Regions from separate parts of the Bacillus cereus group sp. BfR-BA-01383 genome, predicted to be linked through region 1. Evidence: riboswitches for the same ligand, from Rfam matches in the RefSeq annotation. Region 1 holds a riboswitch; each other region holds the start of a gene.

Region 1 (10,782 bases):
AACTTACACATATGAAATTCAAAAAATATGGATTACCTATGCGGATGATCGTACTGTTATTATAAAAAAAGAAGAACCAATATTAACACTGACGACTTGCTATCCATTTGATTATATAGGGGATGCACCAGATAGATATATTATCGAGGCGAAATTAACTGCTAGTCATTCAAAATAAAATTATAGTTCCTGAAAGCGGGAGGGGATACATAAATTATGTCAAAAAACATTTTAATTGTTGAAGATGAAGATATTTTGCGTGAAATATTAAAAGATTATTTTTTGAATGAACAATATGTAGTGTTTGAAGCAAGAGATGGGAAAGAAGCTTTAGTTTTATTTGAAGAAGAAGAGGTTGATTTAGTTATTCTAGATATTATGTTACCGGAACTCGATGGATGGTCTGTTTGCCGAAGAATTCGTAAGACGTCCGGGGTTCCGATTATTATGCTGACGGCACGTGTTGATGAGGATGATACGCTCCTTGGTTTTGAACTTGGAGCAGATGATTATGTAACGAAGCCGTATAGTCCGCCAATTTTATTAGCAAGAGCGAAACGATTGTTAGAAAGTAGAAAAGTAACAAAGCAACTTTTAGAGAATGAAGATGATACGCTATCAATTCACGGTATTCACGTCCATTTTCCGTCACGCACCGTTACAGTAGATAAGGCAGACATTAATTTAACACATACAGAATTTGAAATATTAGCGTATTTCATGAAAAATCAAGGGATTGTTTTAACACGGGAGCAACTCATTTCAAGAATTTGGGGATATGAATTTGTTGGTGATGATCGAACGGTTAATAGCCATATTCGTAATTTACGAAATAAATTAGGAGAGAAAGCAAAGTACATTACAACTGTAGTACGGACAGGTTATAAATTTGAGGGGAATGTATGAGGAAAGGAATTGTACTCAAATTATTTACTCTTACAACAGCATTATGCATGCTCATTTTAGCGACGATATTTATTGGACAAACGATATTTTTCAAGCAATATTATGCGAATCGAAAAGTAGAAGATATTAAAGTGAATTTAAATGCCTTTGAGAAGAATTATTTAAATTATACAGGAAATGCAGAAGAAATTCAGAACTTGGAGCAAGATTTTTTAAGGGAAAATAATACGTGGATTACGACATTAGATCAGAATGGGAATTTAAAATATGCAGAGGATTTTTATTTTGAGATAACGATAGACCGTAGGCAACAGAAGAGCTTTGGACAACAAATATTCAAGATGCCCTTATACAACCTCATCAATATAGAGGAGATTGATAATAAAGCAGTAGATCAGTTTTTAGGACAAGAAATTTATTTTTCTGGAGTGAAAAAAGAAGATAGTTTTATTCCATTCTCTTTCTCGTTAGTTAAGCAGAATTTAAGCGGATCTAATAAACCGTTAGAAAAAGCATTTAATGAGAAAATGAGTAAATTAAATGAGGAGAAAAAGAAAGCAGCTGAGGAGCAAGTTACTAAGGAAAAGAAGCCGGTCGTTCAGGAACAAGCTGCCCAAGAATCAGGTATTTATATAGGAGGGCGTGTTACGAAAGTACAGTTTCCTGATGTAAAAGGCCTCGTAAATCCAATTTATAAAAACACTTTATTTTTGGATAGTATAAAGGAATTTCAAACGGATTTATTACTAAAAGAGAGTAATAAAATACAATATTCAACACAAACAATGGATTATGAAAAAAATGATATAAAATATAAATTATTAATGAAACCGATAAAAGAAAAAGACGGATCAGTGACATATATATGCAATGGCATCTTTGCAACCAGTCGATGAAGCTGTACAAATGGTGCAAGATTATTACATCTACATCATTGCATTTGTAGTCATTCTCATTTTCCTAGCTTCGTTCTATTACTCAAAACAAATTGCCAAACCGTTATTAAAAATAAATGATACAACGAAAAAAATAGCTCATCTAGATTTCACAGAAAAAATACCGATTACTTCAAAAGATGAAATTGGGGATTTATCGAAAAATATTAATGTGCTATCGAATAAACTCCATTCGCATATTGGACAGCTGGAACAAGATATTGAAAAGGAAAGAAAGCTAGAAAAGACGCGGAAAGAATTTATTTCTGGTGTTTCACATGAATTAAAAACACCGCTAAGTATTATGAAAAGCTGTATTTCTATTTTAAAAGATGGGGTAGCTGAACATAAAAAAGAGTACTATTTTCAAGCGATGGAACGAGAAGTAGACAAAATGGATATGTTAATTTTGGATATGCTTGAGTTAGCTAAATTTGAGTCAGGTACATATAAAATGAAAAAGGATTCATTTTATATTGATACAGTAATTGAAGATATATGTGAACATCTTTCTGTGGAAATAGAGAAAAAAGAACTGCGTGTTCATAAAAATATACGTTCATTTGAAGTGATTGCAAATCAAAATCGGATTGAACAAGTCATCGTGAACTTTATTACGAATGCAATACGATATACACCAAATAAAGAGGACATTATTATTTCTACAATAGAGCAAGAGGATCGTATAAAAGTGTGTATTGAAAATAAAGGTACTCACATCGAAGAAGAGCAATTAGATAAGATTTGGAATCGTTTTTACCGTGTGGATGCAGCTCGTCAGCGTTCGCAAGGTGGAACGGGGCTTGGGCTTGCAATTTCAAAGAATATTTTAGAATTGCACGATGCTGAATATGGGGTAAAGAATACAGAAGATGGTGTATTATTTTATTTTTATTTACCGAAAAAAGCGTAGACAATATATGTTACGCTTTTTTAATTTAATTTCATATTATCTTTACCTAATCTTTATTTTTAAACAGTATACTTTGAATAGAAAATGAGGTTATGTAAGGAGTAGATTAGCCGTGAATAGCAATTTACTAGGTGTGATCGTATTTATTTTCTTTTGTGCATTTATTGTATTTTTAATTGATATTACGATATGAAAAAAGAGCGCTAATTAAGCGCTCTTTTTGTTTGAATTTAGTTGATAAGCACCGATGCTTTTGAATAAGCGTGGTGAAGTTGTAAATAAAAGAATTAGTAATACAGTACATAGTATGAAAGAACCGATCATAGTACTGCCGTTTACAATTAATGAATATAGCACAGCTGATTGACCTTTCGGTGCATATTGCCCCCAGAAAATAATACCGGCGATAAAGTGACAGAAGTAGCGAGCTAGACTACCGATAAATGTAGCAAGGATAATATAGGAAATTGTTTTCTTTCTTTCACCGTTAATTAAGCTCTGCTGAATTTGCTTATAAAAGAGTCCAGCAAATCCGATAAAGGCAAAGGCAATGAAGTACTCAATGAATGCTTGAATAGGTGTTAAAATGTAAGCATCACCTACAACAATTTGTAATAGTCCCCAAATTAAGCCTCCTAAGAAAGCCATTTTGAAGCCCCAGCGGTATGCGATAATAAAAATAGGAATCATTGCAAATGAAATGGAACCACCTGTTGGAAGTTTAAGTGATAATGGTAAAATGTCGATAATCATGGCGAAGGCTGCAAGAATAGCAGATTCGATCATCGCTTGTAAATTGGTGTTACGCATGTTGTCTCCCCCTAAATCCAAGTTGCACAAAAAAGAACATTATCATAGGAGGATACGAAATACGTAAATAAAAAAGAGGTATGTATTTCGGACGTTTGCACAATCCCTGCGTTAGCATTAACTAACAGGTTCAAAGGGTCGGAACGAAAATGTTCCCTCTCAGCGGTAAGGCTCCCCCTGTGATAACGAGATTCTTTATTTGCTATTGTTTATTGTAAGCGAAATGGATGAGAATGGCAAATGAAGCTTGTATGACAATAAGTGAAATATAATTGTATTGAAATGTTAATAAATATGAAGCAAAAAGATATAGTCCAAGTGAAATAGAGTATGATATAATTGTTTGAAAATAATTATCATTCTCTTCTGAGGGGGAAGGTTATGAGCTTAGTAGATATTAAAATTGGTGAGAAAGTGTTAGTAAAAAGTATTCAGTCGTTAGATCATTTATTAAAGAGAAGACTAGCTGCTTTCGGCCTTGCGGAAGGAAGCGAGCTTCGCATAAAACAGAAAGCGATGTTTAAAGGTCCTTGTACATTGGAGTGTCGCGGACAGTTAATTAGTATTCGTCATTGTGACGCGAAAATGATAAAGGTGGAATTAGCGTGAATAAGGTTGCTTTGCTAGGAAATCCGAATACAGGGAAAACATCATTATTTAATGCACTTACTGGTTCTTATGAGTATGTAGGAAACTGGAGCGGTGTAACAGTAGAAAAAAAGGTTGGTAAATTAAAAGATAAGCAAGGAACATTAATTGATTTACCAGGCGTTTATGATTTAAATCCAGTTTCACGTGATGAAGGTGTCGTTACAAACTTTCTACTAACAGACGAATTTCATCATATGTTAAATATAGTGGATTCTTCGCAATTTGAGCGAAATATGCATTTAACGTTGCAATTACTTGAATTTGGTAAGCCAGTTTCAATTGGTTTAAATATGGTTGATGTGGCAAAGCAAAGAGGAATTGTTATTGATGTAAAACGATTATCAGAAATATTAGGTGTAACAGTCGTCCCTGTCATCGCAAGAACCGGAAAAGGCTGTGAAGAATTACTTACTACTCTTCATGAAGAGAAACAAAAAGAGAAAAAGCCATTCATTATTTCATATGGTGTACAAATGGATGAGGGGATCGGCGAGGTAATTTCTCTTTTAGAGACAGCAAATTATGAGCATCCAAGATGGTTAGCCCTTCAATTTCTAAGCAATAACGAAGTAGTAGAAAAAGAAATGAAAGCACTGCCAATTTATAAGGAACTTGTAGCCGTTCGATCTCGCTTAGAAGGAAAACTTGATTGTACGTTGGAGGAGCATATTTACAAGACTCGTGAAGCGTATATTGAAAAGTTAAAAACAAATGTTATGAAGCATGAGAAAGAAGGGAAAATTCCTTTTTCGGAAAAAATTGATAGGTTAATTACACATAAAATTTTAGGACTTCCAATCTTTTTAGCAGTTATGTTTTTTATTTTTCAGGTTACGTTTACGTGGATTGGGACACCGTTATCTGATATGTTAGATGGTTTTTTTGGTGGGCAGCTTACAGATTGGGTAACAGCTGGACTCACAACTGTTGGAGCTTCTGATTTTATTCAAGCGCTCGTTACAGAAGGTATTATTGCCGGTGTTGGTGCAGTATTAGTATTCGTGCCACAAATCTTTGCACTATTCTTTTTCATTTCATTATTAGAAGACTCAGGATATATGGCGCGCATTGCAGTTGTTATGGACCGTATTATGGAGTACTTTGGCTTGAACGGGAAAGCATTCATTCCAATGATTATTGGTTTTGGATGTAATGTGCCAGGTATTATGGCAGCGAGAACGATTGAACAGGAAAAAGAGCGTTTACTTACAATCCTTGTAACACCGTTTATGTCTTGTTCAGCACGTTTACCTGTATATGCATTATTTGCGGGAGTGTTCTTCCCTCATAGTCAGGCGACTGTTGTGTTTTCTTTATATGTTGCAGGTATTGTTCTTGCATTACTCGTTACAAAAATTATGTCTCTTACTATTTTAAAAGCGGAAAAATCTATTTTCGTAATTGAATTACCTCCTTACCGTGTGCCGCAAGCGAAAACGTTATGGCTGAGCACGTGGGAGAAAGGTAAAGGATTTGTTCGTAAAGCAGGTACATTCATCTTCGGTGGTTCTGTTGTCATTTGGTTATTAAACTATGCAGGTCCATCAGGATTTGGTGTTGATATGGGAGACAGTTTCTTAGCGATGATTGGTGGTTTTATCGCGCCACTATTCGCACCGCTCGGCTTTGGAACGTGGCAAGCTGGGGCATCCCTTTTAACAGGATTTTTGGCAAAAGAAGTTGTCGTTTCAACGATGGCGATTATTTATGCGGTTAAAGAAGATGTGCTAGGAAATGTAATGGGGGCACATTATACTGCTTTATCAGCGTACGCATTTATGTTCTTTGTTTTATTATATGTTCCGTGCTTAGCGACAGTAGCTGTTATTAGACGCGAAACAGGATCGGTGAAATGGACAATTTTCTCTGTCGTTTATCCATTAGTTGTTGCTTATGTATTAACGTTTATTATATACCAAGTTGGGTCCTTACTCGGATTCTAGAAGGAGATGTATTAAGGTGATGGTCAATATTATAATTGGAGCTATCATTTTTGGTTATGCAACATATACGCTAGTGAATTTTGTAAAGAGAAGTAAAAAAGGAAAATGCGCAGCATGTTCTTTAAATAAATCATGTCAGTCACAAACTTGTAGTCCGGATATGGAGCAAATTGCTCATAAATAAAAAAAAGCTTTGCGAATTTCGCAAAGCTTTTTTGTTTTACTTTTTAATTTTTACAAGTTGAGAAGCTTGTTTGTTGCTTCTGGAATTAGTGTATAAGAAATACGGAAACGTAACTATCGAGTTAGCTTTCACTAAAGTAAGTTAATTTCACAGAGAAATAATGAGGATATATTAGGAATACAATATTGTATCTAGAATGTCATATTATATTGGAGGTATTTTGGAAATAACATGTAAGGACATCTTAGTTTTGTTATAATGAACACATAGGTTATAAAAATGAATATTCTTACTGTAAAGGGAGAATTTTGATTTTTCCCAGTAGTGAATTTGAAATATGAGGTATATCATAGGAGGAATTTGGATGTCTGTATTTAAGCGATTAAGAGATTTAACAATGTCGAATGTGTATTCATTAATTGAAAAAGCTGAGGATCCAGTTAAGATGACGGATCAATATTTACGAGATATGCAAGCGGATGTACAAGAAGCTGAGAAAAGTGTAGCAGCTCAAATCGCACTTGAGAAAAAATTCAAATTATTATTCGAAGAGCAAGAAGCACTTGTGAAAAAACGTGAAGAGCAAGCTCATATGGCTGTTCAAGCAAGCAATCTTGATCTTGCGCGCCGTGCACTAGAAGAAAAACAAAATGCAGAGCAAAAGATGAATGAGTATAAAGCAAGCTATGAGCAAAACAAAGCTGCTGCTGATAATCTTCGTGCGAAGCTAGAGGAAATGCGCAAGCAATTAACAGAGCTGAAAAATAAACGTGAAACACTTGTAGCACGTGTAAATGCAGCGAAAGCTCAAAAGAATATTAATCAGGCGATGTCTGGATTTGATTCAAATTCAGCAAAAGCTGGTTTAAGCCGTATGGAAGAGAAAGCTCTTCAATTAGAGGCTGAAGCAGAAGCAAGCGGTGAAGTTTATAAGAAAGAAAAATCATTAGATGATGAATTCGCAAGCTTAAACAAAAATTCTGCTGTTGACGATGAATTAGCTCGTATTATGAAGCAGTACGAGAAATAATATAGAATAGACAAAGAAACCGACATGTCTGAAGAGAATTCATGTCGGTTTTCTATTACTTTTTTAGAGGAGGTTTTGTAATGACGTGGATGAATGTAGTAGCCATGCTTGTATGGACTGGAGCGAGTGCAGCACTTTTATTTGCAATTATGTGGGTTGATTCGATTTTTACAAAATACAATGATTTAAAAGAAATAAAAAATGGGAATACCGCTGTAGCTACTCGTTTCGTGATGAAATTATTCGCGCAAGGGTACATTTTATCTCAATCGATAACGAAGGCAAATGACTTATGGCAAGCACTTCTTGCTTCAGCAGTTTCTTTCGTTATTTTATTAGTTGTGGAAATGTTTATCGAATTCGTATTAAAGAAAATGTCTGGTCTTGATTTAGAAGAAGGTACGAAAGAAGGTAGCGTTGCACACGCGATGTTAGCCGGATCATTACATATCGTTGGGGCACTTATTTTAGGTGCTTGTTTATAAAGAGAAAAGGAGGGGTAGATCATGAGTTTATTTAAACGTATTAAAAATATAATGAAAAGTCCAGAGCCGCCGAAACCAGAAAAGAGTCTTTTAACGTTAGCTCCTGGCGATATGATTGAAGTTTCGTTAGTCATGTATGAGTTAACTGGGAAAACGAGTATGCATTCTCGCAAGGAAATTGTTTTAACGTTGCAGGACGGGAAAGATATTCGTTATTTAAAAATTGAAGATCGTGAAAATACGTATTATAAATTATATACACCAATTGACGGTCGTTTAGATTCAATTGAGGAAATTCCAACGACAATTGAAATGGATGATATCGAGTACCATATGGAAGAGCAATATAATGGCCGTGTTGTTGTGATGGGGAAAACACCATTTTCTGCTTCAGAGGAACAGTACGTATGGGAATTCCAATCCGATAATCGCAAATTATTACGTATTGAATGGCAAAATGGCCGCACAATGATGTATGAGGGAGAAGCAATCATTCCTGCTGATGTACAAATTATAAGAGCAACGTAAGGGGGCGTAATCATGTCAAACCGATTGTTTACCATGATTAAATCGTTTGTGATCCCTATACTTGCTATCGTTACATTACTTGTTGTTGCTGGTTATGCCTTATCAGGTTGTCAAGGCGGGCAGACAAAGTCGATTCAAGATCGTTATCCACTTGAATCTGTCTCAAAGGAAGGTAAACAAGAATCTTACGTGTATAGGGCCGCCAATCGGTCAGTTCCTGAAGTCGCGAAGGAACTTATAGCCGAAAGGAAACCGAAGCAAGCATCTAAAGAAGACGAAAATCAAATGTTTCTCGTTTATTCGGATAAAATGTATAACCTTCAAAAGGATAAAGAGAAACCATCTGATACGTTAATTGAAGTAAGTAATGAAGAATTTGTCCGTCAAAATTACCAACCGTCATTCCTACAAGGATATATTATGGGGAGTATATTAAACGATATATTCGGTTCGAAAAAATCATCATCTGGTGATTATCGCGGATATAATGACAGACAAAACCATAAACCCGTTACTCCAGAAAGACCGCCTACGAAAGAAGAAAAGAAAAACCCACCTCCAATTACGAAGGAAGGGAAAGGGTCTATCATTAAGCGAGGCGATAATGTAGATTCGAAATCTTCTGTAGGAGATACAGGAAGTATTACGAAAAAAGGAAGTAACACGCCTCCGCCTTCTACTGGAAGCAAAGGGAAAATTACAAAAACACCAGGTGGTTCAAGCGGATTAGATGTGAAGCCGAAATCATCTATTAAAACGCCGCCAAAGAATACATCTCCCCCGAAAACAAGGGTTGGTGGTTCAGGGAAAGTTACGAAGAGAAGATAGTATTGAGACCGAGAAGTGGAATTTACTTTTCGGTCTTTTTTTATGGAAATTAATTCCTTGTAGTTGGTACAATTAAGGCATAAGGAGGAGATTGTGATGACTATGTATAAAAGATTTAGTTTGATTATGTTCCTCGTATTATTCTTGAGTTTGTTTATTAGTACAACGATGAAATTTCACTTTGTAGTAGGTATTCTATGGATATTATGTACATGTACTCTCTTTCTATATATTCCGCTTCGCTTTCAACATGAAGTGCCCGCCTTTCAAAAATATGTCGCATGGATTAAAAGCGGGGGAAGATGGGGTGATTAAGATGATATCAACGATTTTTTGAGTATATCTATCATAACTTACGATATATCAACGATTTTTCAATTATATCTATCGTAACTCAAAATATATCAACGATTCGACAAGGAATATCGATTTACGGACAAAAACTGACAATAACTAAGAAGAGGCTGTGCCAACATGTTGGCACAGCCTCGTTTTTCATAATGATTAATGAATATCACGTTTCTTGAAATTACCACCTTTTACTTCTGCTACGTCATAAACTGTAATAAAGGCATTGGGATCAATTTCATTAATAAGATCTTTCATTTTACTTTCTTCTAGACGGTTAATTACACAAGAAATTTCTTTAAATTGCTCTCTTGAATAACCGCCATAAACTTCATTGTATGTTGCACTTCGGCCTAAACGATCGCGAATGGTTTCTACCATTAATTCAGGCTCTTTTGTGATGATTTTAAATGTTTTCGAACCACTTAAACCAACTTCAACGATATGAATCACTTTCGAAGCAATAAAGTAAGCAATTGCCGAAAGGATAGCGCCTTGAAGACCGAATACTGTTGATACGAAAATAAATACGAACATGTTTAAGAATAAAATAAGGTCACTCGTTCCGAAAGGTAATTTGCGAGAAAGCAATACAGCTAGCATATCGATTCCATCTAATGCTCCGCCGTTACGTAATGCTAGTCCCATACCAAAACCGATAATAATACCACCAACAACTGTAACTAATAATGTATCGCCTTCAATAATAGTTGGTACTCCGTGCATGACAACGGTACCTATTGCTAATGAAGCAATCCCGATAATGGAATAAATTGCAAAGCTTCTACCGATTTGCTTATATCCTAACCAAACGAAAGGAATGTTAATAACTGCGATTAGAGCCCCTAATGGCAATCCAAATAATCTTGAACTAACGATACTTAAACCAGTCACACCACCGTCGGATACGTTATTTGGAATTAATACCGCTTCTAATCCGTACGCTGTGATAAGTGCCCCAATAATAATCATCAAAGATTTTGAAGCGAATTTTAGCTTATTGGGCTTGTTTTTGATAGTTTTTTCCATGTACTTTCCTCGTTTCAAACTAGTTTCTTATGTGTTACATCATTCACACTTAAATTTTATTTTAACATTATATTTGAAAAAATTCTCCTTTAATGGATGTATGTAGGGAATATTATCACCGTATTGTCTTTAAAATATTTTTGAAATGAGTATAAGAAAACCCATCCTTAAAGAGGATGGGCTGTTGTTAAG
Region 2 (10,782 bases), on a different contig from region 1:
TCTACTTATTTAGAGATATAAATATAAAATTCCAATGTGTTATTTTTTCGAAATACTTTCAAAAAATACATGAATGTTACTTTTTTTGTGTTATATAATAAAAAATGTAGAAAAATCAAGGATTCTTTCGGATACCCATTTAATTTTCACTCAAATTAAACTATTCGGATATATCTTAACTTATGAATTTCGGAGGTAGTTTATCATGTTTTGGCTACAATTTCTTACCTTATTACTCTGCATTTTTATTGGTGCACGCCTAGGCGGAGTTGGTTTAGGAGTAATGGGTGGAGTTGGTATGGCAATACTCGTTTTTGTCTTCCACTTACAACCAACCGCTCCTCCTATCGATGTAATGCTTATGATTTTAGCGGTAATCACTGCTGCTGGTGCTTTGCAAGCTGCTGGAGGAATGGACTATCTTGTTCATCTAGCTGAGAAAGCATTACGAAAAAATCCAAAGCGTATTACATTTTTCGCTCCAATTGTTACTTATTTATTCACACTATGTGCAGGAACTGGTCACGTTGCTTATTCTGTACTTCCTGTTATCGCAGAAGTCTCTCGCGAATCTGGGATTAGACCGGAACGACCAATGTCAATTGCCGTAATCGCTTCCCAACAGGCAATTACAGCTAGCCCCATATCAGCTGCAACAGTTGCTCTTTTAGCAATGTTAGCTGACTATCAAATCACTTTATTAGATATTTTAAAAGTAAGTATCCCTTCTACTTTCATTGCTTGTATGTTCGCTGCATTCGTTGCTAGCAAAATGGGGAAAGAATTAAATGAAGACCCTGAATACTTGAAACGATTAAAAGAAGGAATGATTCCTAAGCTTGAAGAGAAAAAAGAATTTGTGGGTGTAAAAGGCGCTAAATTATCAGTTATCCTTTTCCTAGTAGGAACTTTCCTTGTCGTACTTCTTGGTTCATTTGAAGCACTTCGTCCGGGATGGATGGTTGACGGGAAGTTAGTTCGTCTTTCCATGCCAAACACAATTGAAATGGTTATGTTAACTATCGCAGCTCTTATTATTATTTTCTGTAAACCAAATGTAGAAAGTATTGTGTCTGGTAACGTCTTTAAAGCAGGAGCAACTGCTGTCGTCGCAATCTTTGGTATCGCCTGGATGGGAGATACTTTCTTTAACGGAAACTTAAATATGATTCAAGGATCAATTCAGCACTTAGTAACAAGTGCCCCATGGCTATTTGCCATCGCATTATTCATTCTATCTATTTTACTTTACAGCCAAGCAGCAACCGTTCGTGCTTTAATGCCTCTTGGACTATCTCTTGGTATTCCACCAGCATTACTAATTGCAATGTTCCCTGCAGTAAATGGATACTTCTTCATTCCAAACTATGGAACAATTGTTGCTGCCATTAACTTTGATCGCACTGGTACAACAGGCATCGGTAAATATGTTCTAAATCATAGCTTTATGATTCCAGGCCTGATCGCAACCTTTACTTCTATCGGAATTGGAATGCTCTTAATTTCAATTATGTTTTAAATAAAAGCACAAACCTATATTTTAAAAAGGTTTGTGCTTTCTTAATCAAACGTTTGTTTAAATACTTTTGGCAGTCCATTCTTTCATGCAGCATTTGAAATACTACATGGCCCTTTTCTACAAACTTTTATTTACTTCTCCAGCTAATTTCCTTGTACTTTCAAACGCAGATTCCGCTAAACTAATTGCCGAAATAACTGAAACACCATCCGCACCTGCTTCTATAACGGAAGCAGTATTTTCAACCGTAATCCCACCAATACCAACAATCGGCACTGTAATTCCTTGTTCTCTAAAATGAGCTAATCCTTTTGTCCCTTGCACAGTTTTCGTATCTTTTTTTGTACTCGTTGGGAAAATAGGGCCAACTCCTAAATAATCAGCTCCGTTTTCAATTGCCCAGCGTGCTTCTTCAATTGTATGTGTAGATACACCGATAATTTTATCACCCATTTTTTCGCGAACAGAAGTAATCCCCTCATCATCTTGTCCAACATGTACACCATCTGCATCTAATTCGATGGCTAGTTCAACATCATCATTTACAATAAACGGTACACCATACTCCTTACAAAGTGCTTGCACCCCTTTTGCAAACTGTAGACGTTTCTCTCCCGTTAAAGCTCCTTCTCCCTTTTCACGAAATTGAAAAAGTGTTACTCCGCCGTCTAACGCTTCTTTCAATACGGCTAAAGGATCCTTCATGCAGTTATTACTTCCCATAATAAAATACACTTGCAATAGCTTTGACATTTTATCTATTTCAATGCGTGCCATTTCATTCACTCCCTCTTACTCTAACTCCTCAATCTTTCCATACTTCTCAATATCATCTGAAGTTGTATTCGCTAATTGATTTAAAAATTCAATTTGGAAACTACCAGGTCCTTTTTCTACTGTTTTAGCCGCTGCTAGTTCCGCTGCTACTCCATAAAATGTTAATGCTGCTACGGCTGCCTTTACATAATCTTTTTCTACCGCTGTAAAAGCTCCTATTACAGAAGTTAGTAAACAACCTGTTCCAGTAACTTTCGTTAAAATAGGATGGCCGTTTCGAATAAGAACAGTTTTCTCTCCATCTGTAACAACATCTTCTTTTCCAGTAATCACCGCAACTGTATTCAATTCGTCTGCTGCCTGTTTTGCAATACTTACAACATTGCCATTTCCAGTACCAGCATCTACGCCTTTAATTTCCCATCTCTCATTAATCACGTTAGCTATTTCAGCTGCATTTCCGCGAATAATAGCTAAATCTATTTCAGCTGGAATATGTCTTGCAACTTCTGTTCGATAAGAGGTCGCTCCTGCGCCAACTGGATCAAATAGTACCGGTACATCATTCGTATTAGCCGACTTACCAGCAAGTAACATCGCCTCTACCTCTTCAGGACGAAGCGTTCCCATATTTAAAACAAGAGCTCCAGCAATGCTAGCCATTTCTGCTACTTCTTCTTTTGCATACGCCATTACAGGTGATGCTCCTAATGCTAACAGACCATTCGCTGTAAAATTTGTGACAACAACATTTGTAATATTATGAACGAGCGGATTAGATTCTCTCACCAAATCCACTACTTTACTAATTTCTTTCATATTCATCCTTTTCATCTCCTAACTATACTGATGGGAGATACACAAAAAGGCACTTTGCGTACGCAAAGTGCCTGAACATGTGCTGTTACACTCTCCCTACGCTGGCATTATCCAACAGGTTCAAATGGTCAATGACGGGTTAGCCATACTCTCAGTTTGCATCCACAAACTCCCATGTGTTTATTATTCATCTACTTCAGAGTCTACTCTTATTCTAATAAAATAACAAGTTCTTTCCTTTTCCATATAAAAAGAGTGATAAGAAATTCATCCTATCACTCTTTTACATTATTATTTTAAACCTTGTGATACTTCTTTAACCATTTCTGATACAGACTCAAGTCCGCCACCAGATAGGTACCAGTAGTTTGCATCAAGATAAATGACATTACCATTTTTCGCCTTTATATACCGAAAATGAATTTCATTATGAACGTGTCCATCTCAAAATATGACATGTATATCAATCTTTTATTTGTATTTGTAAATCCCACTACTTCATTTCATCAAAAATCATTCAAACTTTGAGCGCGACTGAATCTCAAGAAGATGTGTGCTATATTTAACGTATGGAATTTTGAAAGGATGTTTTTAATATGGTAAAAAGCGTTGTAATCGCTGAAAAACCTTCCGTTGCACGAGATATTGCTCGCGTACTGAAGTGTGATAAAAAAGGAAATGGCTATCTTGAAGGTAGTAAATACATTGTAACTTGGGCTTTAGGTCATCTCGTTACATTAGCAGACCCAGAAAGCTATGATGTGAAATATAAAAAGTGGAATTTAGAAGATTTACCAATGCTACCTGAATGTTTGAAACTAACAGTTATTAAACAAACTGGTAAACAGTTTAATGCTGTGAAAAGTCAGCTACTTAGAAAAGATGTCAATGAAATTATTGTGGCGACAGATGCTGGGCGTGAAGGAGAATTGGTCGCTCGTTGGATTATTGATAAAGTTCGAACTAATAAACCGATCAAACGTCTATGGATTTCATCTGTTACTGATAAAGCAATTAAAGATGGTTTTGCAAATTTAAAACCAGGTAAAGCATATGACAATTTATATGCTTCGGCAGTTGCGCGTTCAGAAGCTGACTGGTATATCGGTCTTAATGCGACTCGAGCTTTAACAACTCGCTTTAACGCCCAATTAAATTGTGGTCGTGTACAAATGTATCCCGTCAATAGTTAGGGCGAAATTAATATTTCTAGTATTTATATGACTTGTATGATTTCCTCCCAAATTTACATGGTTATAATGATAATTTTAAGTAGTAAAAACCTCGATTTGATTGTAAAACACCTTCCCCTTTTTTATTAACAGAGCATTCCCACCACTTTGAAATTGATTTAAAGAAGTTTGTAATTAAGTGTATAGATATTACTTTGTCTTATTTCCCAGATATTAGTTTGGAATAAAGTTTAATCAGAAATGTTTTACAAACCCTTATTTGATAAGAAATAAAAGGAATCCATTTTGAAAAAAGATTGATCAAAACGGAATCCCACTTTATGAAGCATTATACAATTTTTATAAAAAAGTTTGATCGAAATTTTAAGAAATAAATTCCGAATTATTATTAATCCGATCGATAATACCAATAATCCCCTTAGCATCCCCCATATTGTGTTTGAACAAAGAAGTGATACTTCCTAGTGCTCTAAATGGATCTTGCTGTAACACTTGTTTATCTAAAGTTCCATTTTTCGCAACATAATCCACAATTAATTCAACGAATTTTGCTTGTTGAATATTCAGGCGTTCTTCAGATAGAAACTCCGAGAATTCTTTCAATGCAACACTTCGATCTACCCCAACAATATTACGAACAAGTCTTGTAATTGGCGTATCACCAAAATCCTTTTCATATTGTTCTTTTGAACCTAACTCATGCCATAGAATTGCTTCTAATGTTTCTACATCTTGTTTTGTTAACTCTTTATTATGGCGCAATTTATAAATAGCGGTTTGATCCTGATGCTCTTTTAGATAATGCTCTACTTTCTGCCGATAACTTTGTAAATCGTTCACATCTAATATGGATCCATTTTCAGTCTGTTCAATTATTTCATCTTTGAAATCCGTATAATAAATTTTTTGTTTCTCACGCTCAATGAATTTGATCAAATCACGTAATGCTTCACGTACACTTTCCAAATCTTGTAAAGAGGCTTCTTGCCAAAACGTTTCATCTTTCACTTTTTGTATAACAGCTTTTTTCTCTACTACTTGTGGAATGGAGCCTAACTTCGATAAAGCTTCTGCTGTATGCATAACTCTGGTAATTGGTTTTGTCGCATTATTCGAACTCAGTTTTGCCAGTTCAATTGTGTACATCAATAAGTCAAATCGTTTAGCCAACTCATCATCATCGTAAGGAATAACTAGAGGAGACACATGTTCTTTAATTTCATTTGTTTGAATGACTGATAAAGAATTCCAATTTTCTTTTTCTCTATATTTATGAACATATTGAATATGTTGACGCACTCGGAAATTTTCATCACTTAATGTATTCACATCTATTACCAGTTTATTAATAGTATCTCGACGAAATTCAGTGTATGGTGTCACTTGATACTCGATATCTTGTAGCTCTCGCACCATATCTACTTTAGAATTAAATAACTTCTCTGTAAGTGTTTTTGTTAATTTAGTTTCTGTCCCATGTTGATTCGCACGGAAATACTCAAAATTCCCACACCAATCAAATATTAAAAAATCTTCTTTATCTTGCCCCAAGCCAAATAAATCTGGGCAAAGTCTTGTTCCTCGACCAATCATTTGCCAGAATTTTGTTTTAGAACGCACTTTTTTAAAGAATACTAAATTCACTACCTCTGGCACATCAATTCCTGTATCTAACATATCTACAGAAATTGCAATCTGTGGCATTTTTGAAGTTGTTGAAAAATCATCAATTAACGACTGATAGTAATTCACACTATAATCAATGACCTCTGCAAAGTTGCCACCACATTCAGGAAACTTCAAATCAAATCTTTCTTTAATTGCTAACGCATGACGGTGGTTTTTTGCAAAGATAATTGTCTTTCCAATTTTATCGCCACCTTCGATATGGATCCCATTTGTCATTAAACTTTCTAATACCATATCGATTGTGTCCACATTGAATAGCCAATTGTTTAAAGCTCCGCTGTCGATATCTCGTACATAGAGCTCGTCTTCAAAAACATCTTCAAATTCAGATTTTTCTTCTTCTGATAGGTCATCATAAATGATGCCATCTTCTAAGAACTTCGTTTTAGTTTCCAGTGTCTTATAATCTACAAGATACTTATCTTCAACCGCTTGTGATAATTCATAAGCATAAGTAGGAATACCATTTTCCAAATCAAAAATTGAATATGTATTTTTATCAACTTCATCTTTTGGTGTTGCTGTTAGGCCAACTAGCATGCTATCAAAATAATCAAAAATACTACGATATTTTTGATAAATACTACGGTGTGATTCGTCAATAATAATTAAATCAAAATGACCTACTGTAAATAAACGATTACCATCCTTTGTTTTTGTTTCATCAATCGCATTCATCATAGTAGCGTATGTTGAAAAAGTCATTCGACTTTCTTCAGGATTCGCTTTATTTTCAAGTAAGTTACATAATGATAGGTTAGGCATCAAGGCATTAAAGTTTCGCATCGCTTGTTTAATTAAGGATGTACGATCTGATAAAAATAAAATATTTTTCACCCAATTATGCTTCGTTAAAATGTCCACTAGCGAAATCGCCGTACGTGTTTTCCCACTTCCTGTTGCCATTACAAGAAGTGCTTTTCTTTGATTACGTTCAAAGGCATCACAAATTGAAAGAATTGCTTCTTTTTGATAATAACGATTTGTAATATTATCATCGATTTTCACATCTTTTAGCGGCTTACGAAGGGTACGCCGATCGATGATTAGCTGTATTTCCTCCTTGTTGTAAAAGCCAGATGTTCTACGTGCTTTATAGTTATCATGCCAAATATATGTTTCATATCCATTTGTATAGAATATAACCGGTCTTAATCTCTGCTCTCTTTCAATGCAGTCTGCATAAAGCTTCGCTTGATGACGACCGTCTTTTGGATCTTTCGAAGTTCGCTTCGCCTCTACAAGCGCAATGATTTTACCGTTTTCACCACGTAATACATAATCAACAAAACCTTCACCTGTATTATTCGGCATTCCCTTCACTGAGTATTCTTCTTCGATATCTTGATTAAACTGCCAACCTGCTAACTTCAAATCTAAATCAATATACATTTTACGTGTATCAAACTCACTGATTTCATCTACAACAAAATCAACTTTTTTCGTATGCGTAATACGTTTAGCCGTGAACTGACTACGTAAAGTTTCGTTCTCCTTACGCAATTCTTCTAAACTTTTATCTTTTGCACTTAAACGCGCATATAAATTCTGTAATTCACCTGGGCGCTCACGTTTTTCATCATTCGCATGCAAAATCACTTCATTGAAAGTCGGTGCTGTATATTTATCGGCATAGCAATAATCAATCCATGATACGAATTGATGAAGGTGATGAAGGGACAATACGGCTTCATCACGTTTGATGTTGACATTCGTATGAACTGCTGTATTGCCTAACTTCACCACGTATTTCATCATCGGTAATAACTCTTCATCAATGATACCTAAGAAGTTACGGTCATGAATTAAACTCGATAAATTATCACGGTATGGTACCGTAACATCATTATCAACTTGATACACCCATTTCACGGCAAGTTCAAGAGCACGACGTGTCAAAATGGCACACGTCGAAGGGCTTACAATCATTGCGTTCTCAGCTTCTGTACAAGCTGTCGCAAAACTCTTAAACTGATCTTTTTCTTTTAAAAATCCAAAATTCGTCATCAACCTAACCACCTTCGCGACTTAGTTATTATGCTTTATTTTGAAAAAGCTCGCCTTTGAGAGCTTTTTGTAATAAGGATTTTTTCAAATTTTCATTTTCACTTAAACCTTGCAATAATCTACTTTTCTGAAGTTCTATCTTTCTTAAAGATTCTAGAAACTCAACTTGTTTTTCTAATGGAGGAACTGGAAATTCAATACTATTTAATACTGATGTATTCATATGGGTGAAAGCCCCGTCATTTCCAGTTTTCATACGACATACTCTATCTCCAAATATTTTTATTAACCATACTAAATACTCAGGAACTAACTCATCATTAAGACGTAACCGAATTAAGTTAGTACTAATTAAGGATTCTTCATTTACTGAATGGACAACAGCCATTTTCCCAACAGTTCCTGCTCTCGATATAATAATATCTCCATTCTCCACCTTATAATTTTTTAATTGATTAGCTTTTTCTCTATCTACAAATAAGTGAGGTTCATCAATAAATTCGTTTTGTTTCGTAATATTATCCATGTTCCATACAGGAATACCTGAAGAAGTATATTCTTCTTTTTTTAACGCACTCCCAAAAGGCCCACATTTCACAGACTCTTTTTCTGAAATATAAAAATCCATCAATGACCGAATGACATAGTTGTCTTTATTTACTGTCGGATCACCAAACATCTCTAAAAACACACTTTGCTTTAATTCATCTAATGCTGCGAGTTGAGATTGACGTTGATTTATTAACTCTAGAGAATTATAAATTACTTTCACGATTTTTTTCTGGATTTCTATATCTATTACAGGTAAAAGAATATCTTCTAAAGCCTTTCTAGAAATATGAGGAATCGTTGCACCTGTGGCTGTTTGCTGAAAGTAATCAAACTTCGATTGCAAAAGTATCGCAACAAATTCAGCTAATAACTTATCTGTATTTAGTGATAACTTAGCGAGTGTACTGCCTAATGCACCAACTAATCCTATCCCAACCGTCCCAGCATTAGCTCCATCCCAAGCGATTAGGACATCTTCTTTTCCTACCATCACATGTTTCTCATTTGGTAAACAATATTTCAACGTATCATCATTTCTTAAATCTCCTATTTGAATACAACGAATACTGTTTTCTTGATATTCAGCAATTACTTCTACTTTTTTTCCTTTTTTTATCGTAAAAGCATCTTTCAATTTGATGTATTCCATCTTAATACTCCTTTTTTAAAATTTTTTTTAACTCTTCTAGTTCAATTAAAATTTTGGATTCCAGCTGCTCAATCTCGTCAATAATTTCTATAGGTGCTCTATACTCAACTTCCTCATAGTCAATCTTTTTATACTTGTTAATAGAAAGATCCCATTTATTCCCTTTAATTTCTTCAAACGGTACAAAAAATGATTGTTCCGTACGTTTACGTTCATTTTCTCCTTTTAAATCATTGTAGCGTGCAATAATATCTGGAATATCATTTGCTTCTATTTCATTTCGTTTATCGTCTAATGAGAAGCCATCAGCTTTCATATCGTAGAACCATACGTTATCTGTACCACCTGCATTCGTTTTTGTGAAAATCATAATCGCTGTTGATACTCCTGCATATGGTTTAAACACACCACTCGGCATAGAAATAATCGCTTCTAGTTTATTATTTTCAATGATTTCTTGTCGAATCGCTCTATGCGCTTTTGAAGAGCCGAATAACACACCATCTGGTACAATTACCGCTGCACGACCACCTGGTTTCAAAATACGTAAGAATAATGTTAAAAACAGCAACTCAGTTTTCTTCGTTTTCGCTACGGCTAGTAAGTCATTCGAAACAGCTTCATAATCTAACGAACCTTTAAACGGAGGATTCGCTAATACTAATGTATATTTATCTTTTTCCTTATTGTCTTCTGAAAGTGAATCACGATATGAGATATTCGGTGCATCTACACCATGTAACATCATATTCATTGCACCGATACGCAACATCGTTGTATCCATATCATTTCCATGGAACATATTGTGATGGAAGTGCTCTTTTAAGCCTTGTACAAGGAATAAATCACTGTGATTTCTACGTACATGTTCACTTGATGATACTAAGAAACCAGCCGAACCCATCGCCGGGTCAGTAATGATGTCTTCTGGTGTTGGCTTCATTAAATCCACCATCATATTGATGATATGGCGAGGTGTACGGAATTGCCCGTTTGTACCCGATGTTGCCAACTTTGATAATAGATACTCATATACATCACCTTGTGTATCTCGATCTTCCATTTGGATACCATCAATCGCTGAGATAACACGTTGCAACGTAGATGGCTTATTAATTTGGAATATAGCATCTTTCATGTAGGTAGAAAACGCAGATTCTTCTTTTCCACCAAGTCCTTTTATAAATGGGAAGATTTCTTGTACCATTTTGTTGTACATATCCTCTGCATCGCCTAAGTTTTTAAACACATTCCAACGAAGGTACGGCTTATCTTTCGGAAAAATCCCTTCATGTTCCAACCCTAAAAGTTCAGCATCTTGCTCTTTTGCTAATTCTGTCTCATCTAAGCCTTTCATAAATAGTAAGTATGTTAATTGCTCAATATTTGTTAATGGATTGGTGCTCCCCTCAGTCCAGAGAGTTGTCCAAATTCCATCAATTTTATTTTTCAATTCACCTGTAATCATGTATAATTACCACCTTTTATTATTTATTAATATATTGATTAAAAACTACATGCTTAAAATATCTAAACACACTATAATTTTATTGGATTTTAAATGTGTCTTTTAATCC
Region 3 (10,782 bases), on a different contig from region 1:
AATTAACATTTAATTTTTCTTATACATGCCAAAATATATTTTTATAGATTTGACACACATTTAAATCGGACAAGCATATGCTATTTTATGAGGCCCCCACTCATAGAAAACTATCTTTCTAATCTAAGAGCACGCATACATGTGTGCTCTTAGATTGTTTACAATGAATATTAATTTTCTCAATTCACTAATGGAAAAGCATTAATAAGAATATCTGTATATTTATCGAATATAGTTTTAAATTCTTATAAAACTATATAATTTTGGAGTTGGTTAATACGTTACAAAAAACTGACCATGTAATTATTATGGTCCCTCCACTTTCAAAAGTGTTTGTTACATTTTTCTCATCATCAGGAGAACCTATTTCATCACAAGTTTTGTCTAATACATCTCCATACCCTATATCAATGTATGCACTTAATGAACTTGAAAGTGAATTATTTGAAGTCGAGTTAAAACCAATACCACTTCATTTAAACCACGAATAATGGAAGTCACTTTACTACTCACATAAGAAACTAAGGTAGTAGTCTTTTTAAAATCACTATTTTATTAAATTCCACATATACAATCGCTTGTCCATTTCGCTTTGCTCTATCATTGCATTTACTATTAGTAACACGAATTTTTCAGAGGTGAATTATATTGGACAAGTTTTTATCCTCCGCTGCATTAAATCCAGGTTCAATCGGACCTACACTCCCACCTATGCAACCTTTTCAATTTCCAACAGGTCCCAACAGGTACTACTGGTTCAACTGGTTCAACTGGTAACACTGGACCGACGGGTATTACAGGACCTACTGGCGATACTGGGCGCCTACCGGAATCACGGGATCGACTGGGCCAGGCCATTTCAAGCTATAAAAAACGATATTGATCAAGTTATACCTATCCTTACCGACGTAATTGTTACCTTTGAAATCGAATCATTTGATTTTGCAAATGAATACAACAATGTTAATAACCTTAATTTTTCCATATAATTCTTACTTCCTTTCTTCATTTGTCTTGATCATCAAAAAACTATAAAAAAAGGTATTGTCTATACCTATGTATAGCAATACCTCTACTCTTTATCCAATTACATCTTTTACATCAGTATTCACTGGCCACTTTTCTAATGTATAAGCCATATCCCAAAATGAATATTCATATTGACTACTAATAATAAAATGCTGTTTCATACGATTACGATCTGCCTCTGTTACTGTCTCAGCTATAGCATCTAACCGAGCGATCTGTTCCTCAACTAACGTGCGGAACCAATCAGATCCATAAGCAGAAATCCATTCTTGATAAATTGGCTCTTCAGGTTGACACACTTTTAAACGTTCACCAATTTCATAATATAACCAGTAGCAAGGTAAAATAGCTGCAATAATATCCCCTAAATGCCCTTCATACGCAGCACGGTACATATGTGAAGTATACGCATATGCAGTTGGCGCAGGGATAAAATGATCTTTTTCTTCTTTTGTAATCCCTAGCTTTTTGGCAAAATTCTCATGTAATGATAATTCCGCCTCATACGTATTTTGAGCATGGTGCGCCATACGGGCAGTCGTTTCTAATTCAAGAGCTTTTGCAGCTCCTAAAGTTTGTACTCTAGCAAAATGACTCAAATAATATGAATCTTGAAGCACATAATAGCGAAAACTAGCTAAATCTAACGTTCCTTCGCCAAGTTTTTTTACAAAAGGGTGATTAAAACTAGCTTCCCAAATTGAATCTACTTCTTTGCGTAATGATTGTGAAAAAGTCATTTAAATCCCTCCAATAATTTATAAAACATAAATATTTATCCCATTTATTAAAGCTGTAAAATAAAAAAACTTTCTTTACAGGCGTAAAGAAAGTGAAATAGACATTATAAATATCTTGATTACATATTATCAGTCTTTCCCACTTCCCTACGCTGGCATTAACCAGATCAGGTACTAAGAGTCTCAAAAATACATTTGATCTCAGCCTATAAAAGGCCCCCCTAGTGGATAAATATTTAGTTGTCGTATTGTAATTATCATAGCATACTTCGCGGAACTATCAAAAGTTTTAATTGCACAATTATTTTAAAAACCTTCTTCTTTCCTTACTTTTAATGAAGTTTCAATTATCATATCTAATAGTTTACTATAATTAATCCCCGCAGCCTCTGCACTTTTTGGTAATAAACTTGATTTCGTCATCCCTGGTAATGTATTAATCTCCATTACATATGGAATTCCGTCCTTCACCATCATATCAACCCTTGCATAAACACTACATTTTAATGCTTTATAACAAGCCAGTGACGCTTTATTTACACGTTCCTGTATTTCAGCTGGAAGTTCTATAACTTCTTCAATTGTACTAACATCATCATATTTTGCATTGTAGTCAAAAAACTCGGCTGCATGTCGAATTGAAATAATCGGTAACTGTTGCCCATCAAAAATGGAACATGTAATCTCTTCGCCTTTTATATACTTCTCAATTACTACTTCTGAATCCCATTCAAATACAGTTTCCAGCATTGTAATTAATTCATTTTTATCCTTGACGATCTTTACTCCAACACTCGAGCCGCCAGAGTTAGGTTTTACCACTAACGGAAATCCTAACTTCTCTAACTCTTCAAGATTTAGATCCTCCATTTTTGTAAGTTCAATCCAATCGGGTGTTTCTACTCCTTCATAGCGCAAAATCTTTTTTGAAAGATTTTTATCCATACATATACCGCTAGATAACATATTGCTACCGCTATAAGGAATACCTAAACTCTCAAGCGTTCCTTGAACTGTACCATCTTCTCCGTATTTTCCATGTAATGCGAGTAGCGCAAAATCAATGTCTTTCGCTTTTTCAATTAAATCCATTTTTTCATTTAACGTAATTGGAACTATTTCATACTTACTTTTATCTAAATGTGCAATCATTTCATTCCCAGTCATAATTGAAACTTGTTTTTCAGAGGATACTCCTCCCATAATAACGCCAATTCTCATTTTCTCAACTCCAAATTTCATTTTTTAGTGTATCACCAATTATTTGAATCCCGCTAACTATTTCCTTTTCTTTCAAACGTGAAAAGCCTAATCGGAAGGTATTCGCTCCCCCACCATCAGAATAAAAAACATCTCCAGGAGAAAACGTTACGCCTTTCTCATAACACTTTTGTAAAAGTGTGCGGGCATTAATTATTTCTTCTAACTCTATAAATAAATGAAGTCCACCATCTCCAGTCATTCTTTTAAACGGAATGTACTGATTACATGCCTCAACAGCTAACTCATATTTTTTCTTATAAACAGATCTTGCTTTTTTTAAATATTTTTCAAAATACCCTTCATGTAAATATTGATACAGAACAGCTTGATCTAACGTAGAAGTATGAATCGTTCTTGCTCTTTTTACACTTTCTAAATAATGTATCAGTTCTTTATCTGAAATGATCCAACCTACTCGTAAACCAGGGAAAAGTACCTTTGAAAAGCTACTAATATAAATTACATTATTACCAGCCCCAGCAAAAGTTAATAATGGTGCTAAATGTGAGCCTGAATAACGTAATTCTTCATTAAACCCATCTTCAATAATCGGAATCTTATATTTTGAAAATAATCTCATCAGTTCCGTTCTTTTCTCCGAACTCGTAACTATACCGGTTGGATTATGATAAGAAGGAATTAAATAAGCAAAATCAAAATCCTTTTCACGTAAACTTTTTTCTACTTCATTCGTATCAATACCATCCTCATTCATATTAATCCCATGAACTTCAAGTCCATGCAAGCGAAAAAGCTTCAGTGCAGCATGGTGAGTTGGATTCTCACAAATAACACGCCCTGATTTCTTCGATAAAGAAGATAGTACAATATCTAACCCTTCTGTAAATCCATTTGTAATTAAAATATCTTTGTTCGAAATATCTACACCTTTCATTTCCATGTAATGAAGTAGATAATTCATTAAAGGTCGATAACCTTTTGCATATCCGTAATTCAATACGATATCTCCTTCAATGGACATACGAGTAAGAAAAGCTCTTTTGAAATTTTCAACATCAAATAGCTTTTCGTCCGGGGCTATACTATTAAAAACAATCATTCCTTTTTCCCAGCGAACTCCATGTTTCATTAAATCTAATTCATCCGCTAATGCGGTAACTGTATTAAGTCTATTTTTCCAATCTATTTCAACAGACGAGGTGTTACTTATATCCACCTTCGCAACAAAATTTCCTTTTCCTTTAACTGCATAAATGAGCCCTTCTTGTTCTAAATCCGCATAAGCAGAGAGTACTGTATTTCTGCTCACTGATAATAATTCGCTCAGTTCCCTTGTTGATGGGATTTTTTGGTTCCCTAACAAATGCCCTTTCATAATCATCTTTTTCAAATAATCCTTTAATTGAATATAAACGGGACGATCTTTTACAACTTTAAAATCCTTAAACAATTCCTTACCCCCTGCAATTATTTTTGCATATTTATTTCATTCTCAAAAGGTCCACTACATATGTATTTTCTATAATGGGCGGTACGGTCTTACAAATCTTTTCGGTATAAGTTAATTACATCTTTTAAAGCTGCTGCTGCAGCTCCGCGTGGATTAGATGCTCCACCAATTGTAGTAACTTGCCCCATCGTATCTGTAAAAAACGTTATTCCCTTTTCTGTCCCATTTACTTTTGCAAGTGGGTGTTCCTGTTCTATTTCATAAGGTTCAACATTAAGGTTCACATTTCCATCCTTATCTTTATACGCTGATGCAATTAATTTAATAAACTTATTTTGTTCCTTAGCATTTCGTATTTGTTGTTTTGTAACGTTTTCGATTCCTTTTACATGTATATCTGTAAGCGTATTCTCTACTCTCATTAAACTGTTTGTCAAAAGTAACAATTTACATGCACTATCGGAACCACTTATATCTAATGTTGGGTTCGTCTCAGCAATCCCTTTATTTTGCGCTTCTTGTAAAGCCTCTTCAAATGTCATATCTGCTTCATACATTTTTGTAAGAATATAATTAGTCGTCCCGTTTAAAACTCCTTCTATTTTTTCAATATTGCAACCAGCTAAACTAAATTGTCCAATATCTAATGTCGGTAGTGCCGCGGCAGTTGCACCACTATATCGAATTCGTACATTAGCCTGCTTTGCTGCTTCCTTTATTTCTCTCCAGTTTGTAACGAGTGCTCCTTTTGAAATTGCAACTATATCCATATTTTTCTTAATTGCTTGTTTTATATATTGTTTCCCTGGATTTCCATCTTTAAGATTTGTAACAGTTGATTCTACCAATACAGAACCACTTATGTTATTTGTTGCACGTTCTTTCGGATGATGCTCTATATATTTTTCAATCGCAGCAGTACCGTCACCATACATCAATAAATGATGAATAGACAAACCTTCCTCATTATGTATTGCAATATTTCTACCTAATACACCACTTACAACTAAATCTATTCCATATGTTTCATTTATATATAAATATTTTTCATGTAATAATTTAATAAACTCTTTTCCTACTGTCCCATATCCTGACAATACAACTTGAATCTTCATAATATCCCCCCATATTTTTCTACCAAATCCCTCTTCCAATATAATATAAAGCGCCCTCGAATTCCATCGAGAGCGCTTTATCATTATCTATTTCGGTATACGTGGTGATGTTTTTTTGTTGATAAATATTATTTCAGACAAGGTGTTCCTTTATAGAGCGTACTTGAAATGCTACAAAAAGTCCGTAAAGAAAAGGAAGTTCAAAATAGTTCACTTCAAAATTCGAATACGATTTAAGAAGCTAGTGAAACTCTGCTAGATGAAGTAATGTTATCTATGTTTGTCTTAGTTTTCACTGCATCAAGAAATGCTTTGTTTGCTGGAATTTCATAATTTGCAACCCAATTAACCCGTTGTTCTTTCGTTGATTTGATATTTTATAAATACTCTCCGCATCTTTGGTGGTAAACTCTTGTAAGTAAATATCTCCACAGTCTATTCAAAATAAATTAGTCGGACTCTCTTCTCCCATTTCCCCCCCTTAATTACGTTTGAAATTGAAAATAATTATAGATACCTCCTAGCTAGAGGTACCCATAATTACATTAAAGCTCCTTTATCTGCTTCGTAAGTTCTATAAATCGTTCGTCAAGTTCTTTATATCCTTTGTCCTTAGAAGTTAAAAAGCTTAATTTACCTAATACCTCTTGTCGCTCTGTTTCTAACGTTAAACGTAGCTCTTCAATGTCATCTCTTGTTTTAGTAGACTCTTCCAGCTGCTTTTGTATCGTGTTATTTGAAAACACTAATTTCGTATTAGTTGTTTTCTCCAGAAAATATCGATCATGAGAAACTATAACTAGTGTTCCATTATACTCCGCTAATGTATTTTCAAGCTGTTCACGTGAAGGTAGGTCTAGATGATTTGTCGGTTCATCTAAAATTAGAACATCTTTTTCTTCTAAAATATATGTCATTAACTTACACTTCACTCGTTCTCCCATGCTCATATGCTCAATCGGCTCTTTCCATTGAGAAGCTTGGAATCCTAAATGTTTCATTAAATTTTGGACTTTCCCTCTTTCTTCAAATGTCTCTTTAAAAAATAAATCTTCTGGTGTTTGATCCAGTGGTAAATCAAATACTTCTTGTGTTAAATAACCGATGTTTGCAGATGGTGAAATCCATATTTCTCCTTGGACAGTTTCCGTTTCCATAATCATCTTCAATAATGTTGTTTTCCCGCTACCGTTTGGTCCAATAATTGCAACTTTCTCACCGTGTTGGATTGTAAAATTAACGTTTTCAAATAATGTCCGTCCATCAAATTCTTTCCTCAATTGTTTCACTTCTAAAAAGCGTTTTCCTACTTTTTTATTCGCTTGAATAGAAAACTCAACTGAATACTCTTCTTTCACACGCTCTACTTTCGTTTTCTCAAGCTCTTTTTCAAGACGTTTTCGTTTTGACTTAACTTGCGCATCCATTCGCTTCGCTTTTACACGATAAAATTCTTTAACTCCTTCTTGTTTTGTGGACTGCGCGTGTGCCTTTTGTGACCATGAACTTAATTCTTTTATATTAGTTTCCACTTGTTCTATCTTTTTTTGTTGTTTTTCATATTCACGCTGCTGCGTCTTTCTTTTTTGCTCACGTGCTTTCATATAACTCGTATAATTACCACTATGTTCAATTAATTTCTTATCCTCAATTGACCATATTTTTGTTGCGACAACATCTAAAAAATATCGATCATGCGATACAACGATAACTGTACCCTTCATATCTTTTATTTGTTTAATGAGAAATTCCGTACTCATCTCATCTAAATGATTTGTCGGTTCGTCTAATATTAAAACATTAGGATTTTCGGCAAATCCTTTTGCTAGTCGAACTTTCAGCTTTTCCCCACCACTTAACGTTAGAAAATCGTTTGTTGGCACGCCCCATTTCGCAAGAAGTTCTGCTTCTTTTGCAATCACATCATTACTAATAAAAGATTCTATTTCTTGTTCAACATATGCCGTTGTCATATTCGTTTGCTGCCATTCAACAGTACCTTTAGAGGGAGCAATCTTGCCATTTATTAATTGAAGCAACGTTGATTTACCAGCACCATTTTTACCAATTAATCCGATAACATCCCCTTGCTTTACTGTCACATTCATTTTCTCTAATAAAGTATTTTCCATTATTTCAACATAAACATCATTTAATTTTAAAAGTTCTTTCATATTACCGATCCCTTTCATTAAGGGAGAACAAAAAAATCCTCCCAAAGTAATTTTGGCAGGATTAGTCGTTACATTATTTATACCCAAATAAGCTATTACGCAAAACAAATAGCAACACCGTTGTTTGGAATGGGGCAGACTAATCCTATTTTTTATAAATTGAAATTTATTTAATTTCAACATTTAAAAATAAGATTAGTTAATCATCGTCCACCCATCATTCCTTTCCGTCATTAGTAACCATATTGTACCATAATAGTACTTTATGAGTAAATGCAATTGTTTGTGCTTTTAAAAAGATTGCTTTCTTTTAGGGCTATTTATCATTTCTAAACTTCATATTGAACAAGCACAAACTACATTTGTTGTACTACACACTTTAGATTTCCCTAGCAGTGAAATTCTAAGCATCTCTCTTATATAATTTTTATATAAATTTATTATAAATCATATATTATACATATAATATTTCCGTTCTTATAATAAAGATATCATTTTTAAGGGGGGATTCTACAATGGAATTTAGCAAACTAGGAAACAGTGGATTAACAGTTAGTAAGATTGCATATGGGAACTGGATAAACCATGGTGGAAAAGTAAACGAAGATACAGCAAATGACTGTGTGAAAGCCGCACTAGATGTCGGAATCACAACGTTCGATACTGCAGATGTTTATTCGGACACGATAGCCGAGGAAGTACTTGGCCGATCCTTGAAAGGTGTACGCCGAGAAAGTATAGAACTATGTACAAAAGTATGCCATCCAACCGGTCCCGGAAAAAACGATCGTGGATTATCACGAAAACATATTTTAGAAAATTGTAATTTATCTTTACGGCGATTACAGACAGACTACATTGATGTCTATTATGCACATAGATTTGATATAACAACTCCTCTTGAGGAAACGATGTTAGCTTTTGCTGATCTTGTAAGACAAGGTAAAGTCCTTTATTTAGGCGTAAGTGAATAGACATCAGAACAAATTACCCGCGGTGCAGCACTTGCACGAGAATTGAACATTCCACTTATCGCTAGCCAACCTCAATACTCAATGTTGTGGCGAGTTATTGAAACCGATGTGATACCAACATGTCAACGTGAGGGACTGGGTCAAATCGTATGGTCCCCCCTTGCACAAGGTATTCTCACAGGAAAATATCAACCTGGTCAAGCACTTCCTATTCAATCACGTGCTAATTCAGATGCTGGTAAACCATTTTTCCAAAAACTCGTGCAACGTTGGATGAGTGATGATGTACTCACTGCAATTCAGAAACTTAATCCCATCGCGCAAGAAACTAATCTTACCCTATCTCAACTCGCAGTTGCTTGGGTATTACAAAATCCAGCTGTTTCCTCTGCAATTATTGGTGCTTCAAATCCGGAGCAAATAAGAGAAAACGTAATTGCTTCTCGTGTTACATTACAACCAGAAATTATGGATCAAATTGATAATGTACTAAAAGGTTTCGTTGAGTACGATCCAAGCAAAACAGGTTGAAGCATCAGTAAATTCTTTAATAAAATTAGAAATTTCCCCACTGCCCATCTCATCAAGATGGGCTTCACTCATTAACTTCACATTGTGAAGTCATATAAACCTCTCTAACAACTGCTAAAAAGTTCTCTAACGCGACAGACTTTTCATCTTGCCTCCATCCAGCATATAAATTTATTTTCGGTGTATTTTCTTGAATGTCTTTATACACGACTCCTGATTTTTTATAACTTTCCACTGATGATGGAACGACAGAAATCCCCATTCCTGTTGCAACTAAATTTACAATCGTTTGCATTTGAATTGCTTCTTGAACAATATTTAAACTTACTCCATGTTCCCAAAAGTAACTAATAATTAAATCATAAAAGTTTGTACCAAAATGACGTGGAAATAAAATAAATGGTTCATCAACTAATGATTTGATTGAAATGTTAGGTAACGAAATTAAAGGATGATCTTCATGCAAAACTAATTTTAAACATTCCTCAGAACAAACTTCAGAAGCTAATATTTCATTATTCTGCTTGGAACGAATAAATCCAACATGAATTTGTTTTTCATAGAGTGCTTTTATTTGCTGGTCTGTTGTCATCTCTCGTAGTGTGAGCTGTATTTTAGGGAAACGTTCTCGAAATTTTTTTAATATATCTATAACGTTTTCTGTTGAATCGACAAACCCAATTATTAAATGTCCTATCTTCCCTTCACCCGCAAGCTGTGTTTCTTTAATGGTTCTATCTACTTGAATTATCGTTTGCCGCGCACCTTCTAAAAATATTTCCCCAGCATCAGTAAGTTCAACCATTCTTTTTGTTCGATGAAAAAGTTGAACTCCTAATTCTTCTTCTAATTTACGAATTTCTTGGCTTAAAGGAGGTTGCGCCATCATAAGACGTTCTGCTGCACGACTAAAGTTTAATTCTTCTGCTACCGTTATGAAATATCTCATTTTCCGAATATCCATTACAATCCCCCAATCATTAACCACTAACAAAGAATACATGGCTTATTTTCTGGTGACATTGCGTAAATAATATGGTTTTTATGAATTTGATACATAATATCTCTCCCTTTTCATATTAATCTATTATTACTAATTAGCTTTTTTCATACAAGCTCCTCTTGAAATTTTAATGATATTTGCATGTAAAAAAGCACTTAGCTCATTTTGAAACATACACTCTTTACTATAACAGTTATAGAAAGGTGGTATCACTATGCCCCTTATTCCATACAACGAAAGTGATGTTGATTTACTAGCTCGTTTAATTCGTGCTGAGGCTGAAGGTGAAGGTCGGCAAGGCGAACAACTTGTTGGATGTGTTGTAGTAAACCGTGTATTTTGCGATTGCTTAGATTTTAAACAACTCCGTACCGTACCTGATGCTGTATATCAAAGCCCTGGTGGATTCGAAGCGGTTCAATACGGATACTTTTATCAACGTGCCCGTGAATCAGAAAAAGAAATCGCAAGAAAAGTTTTACAAGGTGAATGGCGCTGGCCGGCAAGGTGGGCTCTTTGGTATTTCCGTCCAGTCGGGGCTT

What was found. A riboswitch is a leader RNA that binds a small molecule or an ion and turns the genes downstream of it on or off. The one in region 1 is predicted to bind thiamine pyrophosphate.
Positions count from the first base shown of each region.
Region 2: another riboswitch for thiamine pyrophosphate. It lies ahead of thiM (hydroxyethylthiazole kinase); the one in region 1 lies ahead of thiT (energy-coupled thiamine transporter ThiT).
Region 3: another riboswitch for thiamine pyrophosphate. It lies ahead of tenA (thiaminase II); the one in region 1 lies ahead of thiT (energy-coupled thiamine transporter ThiT).

Region 1 is NZ_JAKUFP010000002.1:50,943-61,724, forward strand. It holds gene MR065_RS02450 (class D sortase) at 1-178, shown strand, start outside; gene MR065_RS02455 (response regulator transcription factor) at 217-906, shown strand; partial or broken gene MR065_RS02460 (sensor histidine kinase) at 903-2,754, shown strand; gene thiT (energy-coupled thiamine transporter ThiT) at 2,962-3,585, opposite strand; TPP riboswitch at 3,650-3,752, opposite strand; gene MR065_RS02470 (FeoA family protein) at 3,946-4,173, shown strand; gene feoB (ferrous iron transport protein B) at 4,170-6,158, shown strand; gene MR065_RS02480 (FeoB-associated Cys-rich membrane protein) at 6,175-6,342, shown strand; gene MR065_RS02485 (PspA/IM30 family protein) at 6,707-7,372, shown strand; gene MR065_RS02490 (DUF350 domain-containing protein) at 7,453-7,857, shown strand; gene MR065_RS02495 (DUF4178 domain-containing protein) at 7,879-8,385, shown strand; gene MR065_RS02500 (DUF4247 domain-containing protein) at 8,398-9,213, shown strand; gene MR065_RS02505 (hypothetical protein) at 9,310-9,528, shown strand; gene MR065_RS02510 (YitT family protein) at 9,718-10,590, opposite strand; gene MR065_RS02515 (YdcF family protein) at 10,778-10,782, opposite strand, start outside.
Region 2 is NZ_JAKUFP010000017.1:14,959-25,740, forward strand. It holds gene MR065_RS16360 (anaerobic C4-dicarboxylate transporter family protein) at 206-1,519, shown strand; gene thiE (thiamine phosphate synthase) at 1,637-2,296, opposite strand; gene thiM (hydroxyethylthiazole kinase) at 2,312-3,121, opposite strand; TPP riboswitch at 3,192-3,301, opposite strand; partial or broken gene MR065_RS16375 (ABC transporter) at 3,407-3,517, opposite strand; partial or broken gene topB (DNA topoisomerase III) at 3,712-4,287, shown strand; gene MR065_RS16385 (DEAD/DEAH box helicase family protein) at 4,672-8,004, opposite strand; gene MR065_RS16390 (restriction endonuclease subunit S) at 8,033-9,205, opposite strand; gene MR065_RS16395 (type I restriction-modification system subunit M) at 9,207-10,673, opposite strand; gene MR065_RS16400 (N-6 DNA methylase) at 10,753-10,782, opposite strand, start outside.
Region 3 is NZ_JAKUFP010000022.1:57,911-68,692, reverse strand. It holds partial or broken gene MR065_RS27480 (exosporium leader peptide-containing protein) at 649-852, shown strand; gene tenA (thiaminase II) at 1,080-1,769, opposite strand; TPP riboswitch at 1,897-2,002, opposite strand; gene MR065_RS18835 (D-alanine--D-alanine ligase) at 2,076-2,990, opposite strand; gene pdxR (MocR-like pyridoxine biosynthesis transcription factor PdxR) at 2,995-4,443, opposite strand; gene MR065_RS18825 (homoserine dehydrogenase) at 4,533-5,558, opposite strand; partial or broken gene MR065_RS18820 (DUF3914 domain-containing protein) at 5,718-5,795, shown strand; partial or broken gene MR065_RS18815 (GNAT family N-acetyltransferase) at 5,828-5,997, opposite strand; gene abc-f (ribosomal protection-like ABC-F family protein) at 6,104-7,732, opposite strand; partial or broken gene MR065_RS18805 (aldo/keto reductase family protein) at 8,248-9,237, shown strand; gene MR065_RS18800 (LysR substrate-binding domain-containing protein) at 9,302-10,201, opposite strand; gene MR065_RS18795 (cell wall hydrolase) at 10,455-10,782, shown strand, end outside.